Regions from separate parts of the Pseudarthrobacter sp. MDT1-40-2 genome, predicted to be linked through region 2. Evidence: predicted binding sites of a transcription regulator. Region 2 holds the regulator's gene; each other region holds the start of a gene.

Region 1 (4,278 bases), on a different contig from region 2:
AGTAGGCAACTGGGCCGGGGCCCCACAGCAGACATCAGTTGTCTTCTATGCCGGTCCCGCGCAGCTGGCCAATGCGCAGGCATTGGCAGGACTACTGGGCATTCCAACGGTGGTTGAAAGCGCCGAATTCCGGCTTCCCCTGGTGGTTGTACTGGGACCGGGCTACCAGTAAACCGTTCCGGATTACGCCTGAATAACTATTGCCGGCCTGCCGTGCGGGAACCTCCTGGACACCTCTCGCCGCTGGCTAGAGTAGCCTCAAGTCCTGATCCGCGAGCTACGTGAAAGTTGGAGACCATGGCATTGGGAACCGTTAAATGGTTCAACGCCGAAAAGGGGTACGGCTTCATTTCAGTGGATGGCTCCGGCAATGACGTCTTTGTCCACTGGTCCGCAATCCAGGGTGAAGGCTACCGCGCCCTGGAAGAGGGCCAGCGGGTTGAGCTTGAAGTCGGCGAAGGCGAAAAAGGCCCGCAGGCCGAAAGCGTCCGGCCGGCCCCGTGATTCCCGCGCTGCGTAGCTCCGCCCTCGGACTGTCGGGCGCCTTGATCCTGACCGTGACGGCATGCAGCGGGGTCGCCGGTAATGCCCGTATGGCGGACGTTGAAGCCAGTGGTGACGGCACCCTGCGGATCGGCGTCATCCTGGACAATGCCGGCGATCAGTCCTTCCTCAATGACGCCCAGCGTGCGGCCGTGGAACTGGCTGTCAAGGACATCAATGCAGCAGGCGGCCACAAGGGCAAGCCGGTGGAGCTCCTAAAAACGCCCACGGGTGACCCTGCGGCGCAGGCCCGCAGACTCGCTGACGCCAAGGCTGATGTTGTTATTGGTCCCACCGATTCCGGCAATGCCCCCGCCGCCATCGACGTCCTCTCACGCGCCGGCATCACTTTGATCTCCCCGGCTAATACTTCCTCAGGCCTCAGCGGCTACAAGTCCGGCGGCTACTACTTCCGCACGGCAGCTGCCGATATTGCCCAGGCGCCAGTGCTGGTCAAGCTTGCCAGGGACACCGGAGCCAAGAGCCTGGCAGTCATCGCGCAGGAGGGCAGTTACGGCAGGGCCGTTTCCGACGCCGTAGCCGCCGTTGCGGAGGACTCCGGACTGGGTGCGCCTGTCGTCGTGGAGTTCGCGCCGGGCGAAGCAGCCGACGCCGCCGGCAAGATCCGCGACGCCGCCGCGGACGCCGTCGTCGTCATCGCCCGTGAAGGTTCCCAGGGAGCCCTTGCGGAACTGAAAAATGCCGGAATCTCCGGCGCGAAGCTGCTGCTCGCGGACGCCGCTTTTGACCAGTTTGGAGCCGGGCTGGCGAAGGGCACCCTGGTAGGTGCCCGTGCAGTGCTTCCGGGCGTCTTTCCCACGGCCGGGTTTCAGGACCGGCTGCTGTCCGTTGACCAGGATCTGGTGGACCTGACGTTCGCGGCCGAGAGCTACGATGCAGCCACCCTTGCTGCACTTGCTGCCGAGGCCAGGGAAGACGACGCCGGGAAGTCGATTGCAGCAGGCCTCATCGCCGTTTCGGGGGGCGGAGCCGGTGCCGACCGGAAGGTATGCACCTCCTTCGTAGAGTGCCGCGAGTTCCTGGATTCCGGATCTGAGGTGGATTACGACGGCCAGTCAGGTCCGGTGGCATTTGATGAGAACGGCGACATCACCTCGGCCAGTTATATGACCTTCACCTATGGGCCGGACAACAAAGCGACGCTTTCCGGCCAGGAATCTTCAGCCCGCGCCGGCGGGTGACTTGATGCCGCCCGGGTGGTGATCGCCAGCAGCGAACTGCCGCCCGGTTCCGGGCCTTGAGGGGTTCGGCTGCTTGCACTCTCACCGGGGGAGTGCTAATTATTGAGTTAGCACTCCCGCGTGCAGACTGCTAAATGTTGGCCGGTTCTTCCGGTCCGCATCCGCTGCTGGACCGGGGGCGAAAGAAAACACCTTGCTGGGTGAGATCCCGCAACCGTCGGCATACAGAGGCCGGCGGCGAAGGATCGTCCGTCGCGGGCACTTCAGCAACGGTCCATTCTTAACGACTGTCCCGAAAGGACTACTGCCGTTATGGCCAAGATCATTGCATTTGATGAAGAGGCACGCCGCGGCCTTGAGCGGGGTCTGAACATCCTCGCCGACGCCGTTAAGGTCACCCTCGGCCCGCGTGGCCGCAACGTCGTCCTCGAAAAGAAGTGGGGCGCCCCCACGATCACCAACGATGGTGTTTCCATCGCCAAGGAGATCGAGCTGGACGATCCTTACGAGAAGATCGGCGCCGAGCTGGTCAAGGAAGTTGCCAAGAAGACGGATGACGTCGCAGGCGACGGCACCACCACCGCAACCGTCCTGGCCCAGGCCCTCGTCAAGGAAGGCCTGCGTAACGTAGCCGCCGGCGCGGACCCGCTGTCCCTCAAGCGCGGTATTGAAAAGGCCGTCGACGCCGTCACCACCGAACTCCTGGCATCCGCGAAGGAAATCGAAACCAAGGAAGAGATCGCCGCCACGGCCTCGATCTCGGCCGGTGACGATGAAATCGGTGCCCTCATTGCCGAAGCCCTGGACAAGGTCGGCAAGGAAGGCGTCATTACGGTCGAGGAATCCAACACCTTCGGCCTGGAGCTGGAACTCACCGAAGGCATGCGCTTCGACAAGGGTTACATCTCCGCCTACTTCGTCACTGACGCCGAGCGCCAGGAAACGGTCCTTGAGGATCCGTACATCCTGATCGTCAACTCCAAGATCTCTAACGTCAAGGAACTGGTTGCTGTCCTCGAAAAGGTCATGCAGTCCAACAAGCCGTTGCTGATCATCGCCGAGGACATCGAAGGCGAGGCCCTGGCCACGCTGATCGTGAACAAGATCCGCGGAACCTTCAAGTCTGTTGCCGTCAAGGCTCCGGGCTTTGGTGACCGCCGGAAGGCCCAGCTCGCCGATATCGCCATCCTCACCGGTGGCCAGGTCATCTCCGAGGAAGTCGGCCTCAAGCTTGAGAACGCCGGCCTGGAGCTCCTGGGCCAGGCACGCAAGGTTGTTGTCACCAAGGATGAGACCACCATCGTTGAAGGTGCCGGCGACGCCGACCAGATCGCCGGCCGCGTTTCCCAGATCCGCGCCGAGATCGAAAACTCCGATTCGGACTACGACCGCGAGAAGCTGCAGGAACGCCTGGCCAAGCTGGCCGGCGGCGTTGCAGTCATCAAGGCCGGTGCCGCAACCGAAGTTGAGCTCAAGGAACGCAAGCACCGCATTGAGGACGCCGTCCGCAACGCGAAGGCTGCCGTCGAAGAAGGCATCGTCGCCGGTGGTGGCGTTGCCCTCATCCAGGCCGGCGCCAAGGCGTTCGCGAACCTGAACCTGACGGGTGACGAAGCAACCGGTGCGAACATCGTCCGCGTTGCCATCGACGCCCCGCTGAAGCAGATCGCCTTCAACGCCGGCCTCGAGCCCGGTGTTGTGGTGGACAAGGTCCGCGGCCTGCCCGCAGGCCACGGCCTGAACGCCGCAACCGGCGAGTACGTCGACCTGCTGGCTGCCGGCATCAACGATCCGGTCAAGGTGACCCGCTCTGCACTGCAGAACGCTGCCTCCATTGCCGGCCTGTTCCTCACCACTGAGGCCGTTGTTGCTGACAAGCCCGAGAAGAATGCTGCCCCCGCGGGCGGCGACGACATGGGTGGCATGGGCGGTATGGGCGGCTTCTAGCCTCCTCTACCGGACCTGCTCCCGGACACAAAAGCGGCTCCCTCTTCTGCAGTGAAGAGGGAGCCGCTTTTTTGTTGGCGTGTTAGCCGGATTCTGGAGTGCAGCTACTTACTGGCGCTGGCAATCATGCCTTCAACTTCCTTCTTGAAGGCTTCGGCGGCGGCCTGCGGGGTGAGCCTGTCGTAGAGAACCTCATCGGTGTAGCGCTTGATGACGTTCTGCACGCTGCCCGCACCTACGGGCGGAACCGGCGGCGCTTCCTTCATGTCCGGCTCGATCTCCTTCAGGAAGGACACCACCGTGGTATCGGCCGGCTTCAGCGAGGCAGTAATGCTCTCGACGATTTCGGAGTTGGTGGGCACGCCGCGGTCCGTCATCAGGATTGCCCCGGCCTCGGGGCTGTTCGTCAGGTAGTCGATGAATTTGGCAGCGGCTTCCGGGTGCTTGCTGCGCGAGGAAGCCGACCAGAACATGGTGGGCTTGTAGTACATGCCGTTGTCCGCGGCCGCGCCGTCCGCGCTCGGCGCCCGCAGCATCTTGATGGTGTTGCCGGTGGTCGCCTCAAGGGAGCCCAGTTGGTTGGTCC
Region 2 (4,278 bases):
CCAGGAACGTCGAGCGTGTCCTCCTGGAGGCACGGCTGGCTTCCGGGTTGGAGGTTGCCACGCTCGGAAGCGGGCGGCAGGCAATTGCCGGTCTCATTGCCGACTCGCTGATTGAGCCGGTCGAGGCTTTCGCAGGCAAGCTGGTACTGACACTTAAAGGCAGGTTGCTGGCTGACGCCGTCGTCCGGCGTATCCTGCCCGACTGACACGTGCCAAGCGAAACCGGCCCTGCGTCGATTACTACTTGATCAGGCGCAGGTTGTACTGGTAGCGGTGGGGCTGGCCCCGGTTAACGTGGATGCCGGCGGAAACCGAGAAGCATGTCAAGGTGATCCAGATCAGCGTGGCGATGACGGCAAAGAGGTTGCCGATTCCCGGAATGAACAGCAGCAGGTTGGCCAGAACGGCAGCGACTGTGGGAGGAAGCGTAAAGTTGAGGGCTTCTTTGGACTCCTGCGCCGTAAAGGGCCCACGGTCCTTGAAAATCAGGTAAATCAGCAGCGACGGAATGCAGCCCAGGATCCCGCCGAAGTGGGCGAGCGTTGCCCACTGGCGGTCCTCGTTCGCGGTCAGCGGGAGGGCGTTCGCGGGCACGCCGTGATACTCGGGACTGCCACTGGCGGGCTGGGTGTCCCTGTTGTCGCGCGCGTTCTCTGCCACGGTTATGTCCTTTTCGGTGCTGCGGAGGGTGTCAGTGCAAGAATACTTGGTGATTCACGGTTACCTTGCAGCAGCCCTCAGGGTGCCGTGAGGAAATCGATGACTTCTTCCACCCGCCCCAGCAGTGACGCTTCAAGATCGGCATAGCTGGTCACCGCGGACAGCAACTTCTGCCAGCCCAGCCCGATGTCCTCCTTGGTGGAATGCGGCCAGCCGAAAGCTGCGAGAATGCCGGTCTTCCAGTCCTGGCCGCGGGGCACCACCGGCCACGCAGGAATACCCAAAACAGCCGGCCGGATTGCCTGCCACACGTCGACATAGGGGTGGCCGACAATCAGGACGTTGCCGGCCGCGCCGGGGGAGCCCATCACGTCACTTGCGATCCGCGATTCCTTGGAGTCCGGAACCAGATGATCCACCAGGATGCCGAGCCGGCGGCCGGGGCCGGGACCAAAGGCAGTGACAGCGCCCGGGAGATCGTCAATGCCATGCAGCGGTTCGACGACGATTCCCTCTGCCCGGAGGTCATCGCCCCACACCTTTTCCACGAGTTCGGCGTCGTGCTTTCCCTCGACCCAGATCCGGCTGGCCTTTGCCACCTGGGCGCGTTGTCCGGCAACGCGTACCGAACCGGAAGCGGTTCGTTGGCTGGTTGCTGCTGCTGTTCCCGCAGTGCGGGGAGCCGGCGGGTCGAGCCTGATGGGCTGGCCCTCCAGGAGGAAGCCGTAGCCCAGCTTGAAGGATCGCGGTTTGCCGCGCCGGTCTTCCAGCACCACCAAGTGCATCCCGCCGGATTTTTCAACCCGGGTTACCGCTCCCACCCAGCCTGACTGCACGTCCTCAAGGACCATGCCCCGTTCCACCGGGACGGCGGGAAGTTCTGTCCGCGCCGGCGCGGACAGATCCTGCGGACCCCAATTCTGGTACTGCATCCTGGTTCCAGCCTCACGCCACATACCGGGCGGATTTCGCCCGGAGCGGTACCAATGCTAACAACGCGGCGAGTCATATTAGACTGGCACTTGGGCATGTCGAGTGCTAACACCTCGCAGCCATCAGCATTACACCAGTGATGAGCGACCATCGAACGGAGGTAGACAATGAGCGATCCACGCAAACTGGAGGTACTGCGGGCCATAGTGGAGGACTATGTCCACTTCCGCGAACCGGTGGGATCCAAAGCGCTGGTCGAACGCCACCACCTTGGTGTATCCAGCGCCACCATCCGCAATGACATGGCGGCGTTGGAGGACGAAGGGCTTATCACGGCCCCTCATACCAGCGCAGGCCGCGTACCCACGGACAAGGGCTACCGGCTCTTCGTCGACCAGATCTCGGCGGTTAAACCGTTGTCTCCGGCCGAGCGCCGGGCCATCCAGACGCTCCTTGAGGGCTCGGACGATCTCGACGACGTGCTGGACCGGACCGTGCGGCTGCTGTCGCAGCTGACCAACCAGGTTGCAGTGGTCCAGTACCCCCAGCAAAGCCGGGCGCAGGTGCGGCACATTGAATTTGTGCTGCTTGCCCCGCGCCGGGTGCTGGTGGTCCTGATCGCCACGACAGGAAAGGTGGAACAACGGGTCATTGATGTCGGTTCCGATATCGGTGAGGAGGGCCTCGCAGCCCTCCGGGCCGGTTTCCTTTCGGCCACCCACGGCACGCTGCTCAGCCAGCTCCCGCAGACGTTGCCTGCCGCCGTCGCTGCAGCCGCTCCCGTCCACCGCGCTGCCGCCAACATGCTGGCGCAGGGACTGGAAGCACTCGCGCAGGGCGGCAGGGAAGAACGGATGGTCATGGCCGGAACAGCGAACCTCGCCCGTTCCAACGTTGACTTTCCCCTGAGCATCGGGCCGGTCCTGGAAGCCCTGGAAGAGCAGGTGGTAATGCTGCGGCTCCTCAGCGAAATGGCCCAGGATCCCCGCGGTGTCGCCGTCAGCATCGGACGCGAGAACCCGTACGACGGCTTGGCTGAGGCTTCTGTGGTCGCTACGGCGTACGGACCCGACAGTTCGGCAAAAATCGGCGTCCTGGGACCCACCCGGATGGATTACCCCACTACCATGGCTGCCGTTCGGGCCGTGGCGCGCTATCTTTCGCGCATTCTTGGACCGTAGGGTCCGCAGCATCTTCGAAGTAAAGCTTGACAACAGGAAGAGAAATCAGACTTGAGCAGCCATTACGACGTCCTTGGGGTTTCACCGGAAGCCACGGGGGAGGAAATCAAGAAGGCTTACCGAAAGCTGGCACGGACACTTCACCCGGACGTCAACCCGGGCGAGGACGCCTCTGACCGGTTCAAGGCGGTCACGCATGCCTACGAGGTTCTTTCCGATCCGCAAAAGCGCCGGGTCTACGACACCACCGGTAACGAGAACGGCACCGACAACGGCTTTGGCGGAGGCCAGTACGCCGGCCAGGGCTTCGCGTTCCAGGACATCTTTGACACCTTCTTCGGTGCCGGTGGCACGGCCGGACCCGCCTCCAGGGTGCGTCGTGGGCAGGACGCTTTGATCAGCGTCCGCATTGACCTCCGCGACGCCGTATTCGGCGTCAACAAGAAGCTGGAAGTCGATACCGCCGTCGTCTGCCCCACGTGCGATGGCAGCTGCTGCCGCGAAGGCACCTCCCCGGAACGCTGCGACGTCTGTGGCGGCAGCGGCCAGATCCAAAGGGCTGTCCGGTCCATCCTGGGACAGGTCATGACGGCGGCACCGTGCGGCAGTTGCGAAGGCTTCGGTACCGTGATCAAGGACCCCTGCAACGAATGCAACGGCCAGGGGCGGATCAGGAGCCGCAGGTCCATCACCATCAAGGTTCCAGCTGGTGTAGCCACGGGTACCCGTATCCAGCTGTCGGGGCAGGGCGAAGCCGGTCCGGCAGGCGGTCCGGCCGGTGACCTTTATGTCGAGATCCGCGTTAATAGCGATTCCACCTACGTCCGGGATGGCGACGATCTCCACGCCACCCTCAACATCCCCATGACCGCTGCGGCCCTCGGGACGGAAATCAGCCTCGAGACCTTTGACGGCATTCAGGAGATCGACGTCAAGGCCGGTACGCAGTCCGGTGAGATCATCACACTCCGTGGACTCGGCGTCACGCACCTGCGCGGCTACGGCCGTGGTGACCTCAAGGTGCACCTCCAGGTGGACACTCCAACGAGGCTCGATGCCACCCAGGAGGACCTCCTGCGCCAGTTGGCGAAGCTTCGCGGCGAGCAGTTCACCGAGGGGAAACTCGCGGCCAGTGGAGGCGTGTTCGCCAAACTGCGTGACCGGCTGGGCAACCTCTAGCAATGACCAACCCTGTCTTCTTCACCCCGAAGGGTGCTCTTGCGGACGTCCGGCCGGGTTCGACCTTCGTCCTGGAGGGCCCGGAGGCAAGGCATGCGGTGACCGTCAAGAGGCTTGCCGTCGGCGAGCCGGTTGACCTCGCCGACGGCAGTGGCAACCGCATCAGCGGAACGGTGGCCACTGCCGCCCCCGGGGAGTTGAGCATCGACTGCCTCACGGTAACCGCTGAACCAGAACCTGCCGTCCGGCTGGTGTTGGTACAGGCACTTGCCAAAGGAGACAGGGACGAGCTTGCCATCGAGATGGCCACTGAACTGGGCATCGA
Region 3 (4,278 bases), 650 kb from region 2:
ACCCACTGGGCCTCGCAGCCCGCCGGGATGGATTCGTGGGGCATGCCCGGGCCGAACTTCACTCCTACTGCCTTGCCCGTCGCTGCAAGGGACTCCACAAAGGACAGCGGCGGCGAAAACGCCTCCGGGTCCCAGATCCGGGTGGTTCCGGACGTCGAAGTGCTGCGCCGCGCAGGATCCAGCCACACGCCGTCGACCTCATCCAATGGAACGTTCATGGCGTCAGCGTGCACCACCGCGGCGTGCGGGAATGGCAGAAGGTTGACCGTGGCGCAGGCGGCGGTGACCTCATCAAGTTCGACGGCGGTCACGGCGATCTCCAGCGACGCCAGCGCCAGGGAATCCGCGCCCAGGCCGCAGCCAAGGTCCGCGACGTGCCGTATCCCGGCCCCGGCAAAACGCGCAGCGTGGCGGGCCGCAACGTTGAGCCTGGTTGCTTGTTCGAGGCCGGCCTGCGTGAACAGCATCTGGCTGGCAAACTCGCCAAACTTGGCTTCGGCCTTGGTGCGGAGGCGGGACTGGGTCAGGACGGCGGAGACCAGTTCGGGGGAGTGGCCGGCCTTGCGGAGGCGCGAATTCAGCTCAAAGGCTTCATCTTCCCGGTACGGTCCGAGGGATGCCAGCAGCTCCCAGCCTTCACTGCTCAGCAGCGGTTCGATCTGTTCACGGGGGGCACCAACCATGCGCTCCACCCTATAGGAGAGGCCGGTTCAGCTTGGTGCGCTTCTCCAGCGCGGGAAGCGGACCACGCTGAGCGCGGCTAGGGTTGAAGGATGGAAAAGCGAACACCCCCACCGCCTGCTGGCCATCCCCAAACACCGGCGCAGCGCCTGGCGAAGTTCGCAAAGCCCGCGCTGATTGCCGGTGTCGTAATTGCGCTCGTCTGCGGTGCATTGCTGCTGATTATTGCCGGGCTGGACGCCTTTAACGCGACAGTCTATTCAGTGGACGGCAACAGCATCACCGACGAAACGGAAGAGGCGCGGCAGATCCGGGGGCTGTATGCGGGCGCGCGGACAGGCGGGATCATCTTCCTGATACTCGGGCTGCTTTCCGCAGTGGCCGGCGGCATCATCGGATATCTCAACCGCAACGAAGCCCGGGAAAATGGCGGTGTCGACGGCGACGAAGACGTGGATTTCGAAGACCTGGGCCGCTAACGGTCCCTGTTAATCGTCCCGACCAGACCGGATCCGGCTGCCCGTGGGGTTGCTGCGTGCAGGGTCGCTGCCCGCTGCGGGTGGGCCCTGGCGTTTCCTGGCGCTCGTCAACAGGACCCCGGAAATCACCAGGACCCCGCCCAGGATCTGCGGCACGGTAATGGGCTTACCCATCAGCACAGTGATGATAGCGGTGAACACGGCGATCAGGTTCAGGTAATTGCCGGCGTTGGCAGCGGTGGTGGTCTTCAAAGCCAGGTTCCACAGCAGGTATGAACCCAGTGACGGGAACAGCGCCACAAACGCGAGCGACCAGCCCTCTGACGGCGTGGTGGGAAATCCGGTCCCGGTGACCAGCGCGAACGGACTGAGCATCACGGCGGCCATGACCACCTGAATGGCGGTTGACGTGATGGCGGGGACGGACAGCCGCCGGGCAATGATCGTGTACAGCCCCCAGACGGTGATGGCGCCCAGCATCAGCAGCTCGCCGACGCTGATGGAGAAAGTGAGCAGCTTGTGCAGTTCGCCGCCGGTAAGGACCAGCAACACACCCAGGAGCCCCAGACCGATCCCCACCCAGTTCAGGGGACGCGGCCGGTCCCGCAGCAGGATCACGGCCATGACCACAATCAGCGCGGGGTTCGCTGCAGTGATGAGCGAGGCGTTCAGGGCCGAAGTATGTTGCAGGGCGCTGTACAGAAGCAGCGTGTAACCGCTCATGCCCAGGATGCTGAGGAGCAGCAGCGAGGGCCAGTGCCGGAGGGCTGCCCGCCAATCCGGCCGGTCGATGGCATGCGCAAGGAGCAGCAGTGGAACTGCTGCCAACGTCCAGCGCCAGAACGTCAGCTCAAGGGGCGCCATGGTTTTCAGGACAGCTTCGCCGACGACGAAGTTTCCGGCCCAGAAGAGGGCGGCGAGGGTCAGGTACAGGGCGGCGCGCACTGCTTAAATCTACAGGCATGATTTCCGCCGCAGACGAAAATCTGGCACTCGCCTTGACCGAGTGCTAACCACTACATAGAGTCTTCATTAGCACTCTCCCATGGAGGGTGCTAATACATGAGAACTGCCAGCCAGGCTGCTGCCGGCACCGCGACGACGGTTTGCCAGCCTTATGCGGGCGGTTTCTTCAAGTCCATGAATTTGCTGACGAAAAGGAGAGGTCCGAGTGTCGGTCTCTATTAAGCCTCTTGAGGATCGTATTGTTGTCCGCCCGCTCGAAGCCGAGCAGACCACGGCTTCCGGCCTGGTCATCCCGGACTCCGCGCAGGAGAAGCCGCAGGAAGGCGAAGTTGTTGCAGTAGGCCCCGGCCGCTTTGACGACAACGGCAACCGGGTTCCCCTCGACGTCGCTGAAGGCGACGTTGTTATCTACTCCAAGTACGGCGGAACCGAAGTCAAGCACAGCGGTACTGAGTACCTCGTGCTGTCCGCCCGCGACGTTCTGGCGATCGTCGCTAAGTAACACTCCAAGGACCCCGCGCTGCTGATCCACTTCCGTTGTGATCGGCCGCGCGGGGTTTCTGTCTTGAAAGGACAACACCCATGGCAAAGCAGCTTGCGTTCAATGACGCTGCCCGCCGGTCTCTTGAAGCCGGCATCGATAAGCTCGCCAACACCGTCAAGGTGACGCTCGGCCCGCGCGGCCGCAACGTCGTCCTGGACAAGAAGTGGGGCGCTCCCACGATCACTAACGACGGCGTCACCATCGCCCGCGAAGTTGAGCTGGACGACCCTTACGAGAACCTTGGCGCGCAGCTGGCCAAGGAAGTCGCCACCAAGACGAACGACGTCGCCGGCGACGGCACGACTACCGCTACGGTTCTGGCCCAGGCCCTGGTCAAGGAAGGCCTGCGCAACGTTGCTGCCGGCGCAGCTCCCGGCCAGATCAAGCGTGGCATCGAGGTTTCTGTTGAAGCCGTTGCCGCACGTCTGCTGGAGAACGCACGCCCCGTTGAAGGCACCCAGGTCGCCAACGTGGCCGCTATTTCGGCCCAGAGCGACGAAATCGGCGAGCTCCTGGCCGAGGCATTCGGCAAGGTCGGCAAGGATGGTGTGATCACCATCGAGGAGTCCTCCACCACGCAGACCGAACTGGTCCTGACCGAGGGCATGCAGTTCGACAAGGGCTACCTGTCCCCGTACTTCGTCACTGACGCGGAACGCCAGGAAGCAGTCCTCGAGGATGCCCTCATTCTGATCAACCAGGGCAAGATCTCCTCCGTCCAGGAATTCCTGCCGCTGCTGGAAAAGGCGCTGCAGAGCTCCAAGCCGCTCTTCATCATCGCTGAAGACGTCGACGGCGAGGCTCTGTCCACGCTGATCGTCAACCGCATCCGCGGAACCCTGAACGTTGTTGCAGTCAAGGCTCCCGGCTTCGGCGACCGCCGCAAGGCCATGCTCCAGGACATCGCCACCCTCACCGGTGCCCAGGTTGTTTCCCCTGAGCTGGGCCTGAGCCTGGATTCGGTAGGCCTTGAGGTGCTGGGTACTGCCCGCCGCATCACGGTCACCAAGGACAACACCACCATCGTTGACGGTGCCGGCTCTGCAGAGGACGTCGCAGCACGCGTTGCCCAGCTGCGCGCCGAAGTAACCCGCACCGACTCGGACTGGGACAAGGAAAAGCTCCAGGAGCGCCTGGCCAAGCTGGCCGGCGGCATTGGTGTTATCAAGGTCGGTGCAGCCACCGAAGTTGAGCTCAAGGAAAAGAAGCACCGCATCGAAGATGCAGTGTCCTCCACCCGCGCCGCCCTCGAAGAAGGCATCGTGGCTGGTGGCGGTTCCGCCCTCATCCACGCCCTGAAGGCACTGGACGAGGATCCGGCCGTCAAGGCGCTCGACGGCGACGCTGCAGCTGCCGTGGGCATCGTCCGCCGCGCGCTGGTCCAGCCGCTGCGCTGGATTGCCCAGAACGCCGGTTTCGACGGGTACGTTGTCACCGCCAAGGTTGCCGAGCTGGAAACCAACAACGGTTTCAACGCCAAGTCCGGCGAGTACGAGGACCTGATCGGCGCCGGTGTCATCGACCCGGTCAAGGTCACGCGCGCTGCCCTGCGTAACGCTGCGTCCATCGCTGCCCTGGTTCTCACCACCGAGACCCTGGTGGTTGAGA

Evidence for each region. Region 2 encodes HrcA, which represses chaperone genes, less so after heat shock. Its sites were predicted from a motif close to TTNGCACTCGNNNNNNNCGAGTGCNAA; they were not measured.
Region 1: groL (chaperonin GroEL) is a predicted target of HrcA. The motif match lies at 1,853-1,879, and genes of this name have one in related genera.
Region 3: groES (co-chaperone GroES) is a predicted target of HrcA. The motif match lies at 2,147-2,173, and genes of this name have one in related genera.

What each region holds. Positions count from the first base shown of each region.
Region 1 covers NZ_JBWZCL010000005.1:32,868-37,145, forward strand. The annotation lists gene AC50X5_RS14140 (LytR C-terminal domain-containing protein) at 1-172, shown strand, start outside; gene AC50X5_RS14145 (cold-shock protein) at 298-504, shown strand; gene AC50X5_RS14150 (ABC transporter substrate-binding protein) at 594-1,745, shown strand; gene groL (chaperonin GroEL) at 2,058-3,692, shown strand; gene AC50X5_RS14160 (ABC transporter substrate-binding protein) at 3,797-4,278, opposite strand, start outside.
Region 2 covers NZ_JBWZCL010000001.1:59,694-63,971, reverse strand. The annotation lists gene hemW (radical SAM family heme chaperone HemW) at 1-206, shown strand, start outside; gene AC50X5_RS00290 (DUF4870 domain-containing protein) at 241-660, opposite strand; gene AC50X5_RS00285 (DUF3097 domain-containing protein) at 738-1,592, opposite strand; gene hrcA (heat-inducible transcriptional repressor HrcA) at 1,761-2,774, shown strand; gene dnaJ (molecular chaperone DnaJ) at 2,826-3,953, shown strand; gene AC50X5_RS00270 (16S rRNA (uracil(1498)-N(3))-methyltransferase) at 3,956-4,278, shown strand, end outside.
Region 3 covers NZ_JBWZCL010000001.1:714,604-718,881, reverse strand. The annotation lists gene AC50X5_RS03330 (THUMP-like domain-containing protein) at 1-683, opposite strand, end outside; gene AC50X5_RS03325 (hypothetical protein) at 774-1,160, shown strand; gene AC50X5_RS03320 (DMT family transporter) at 1,170-2,105, opposite strand; gene groES (co-chaperone GroES) at 2,332-2,628, shown strand; gene groL (chaperonin GroEL) at 2,709-4,278, shown strand, end outside.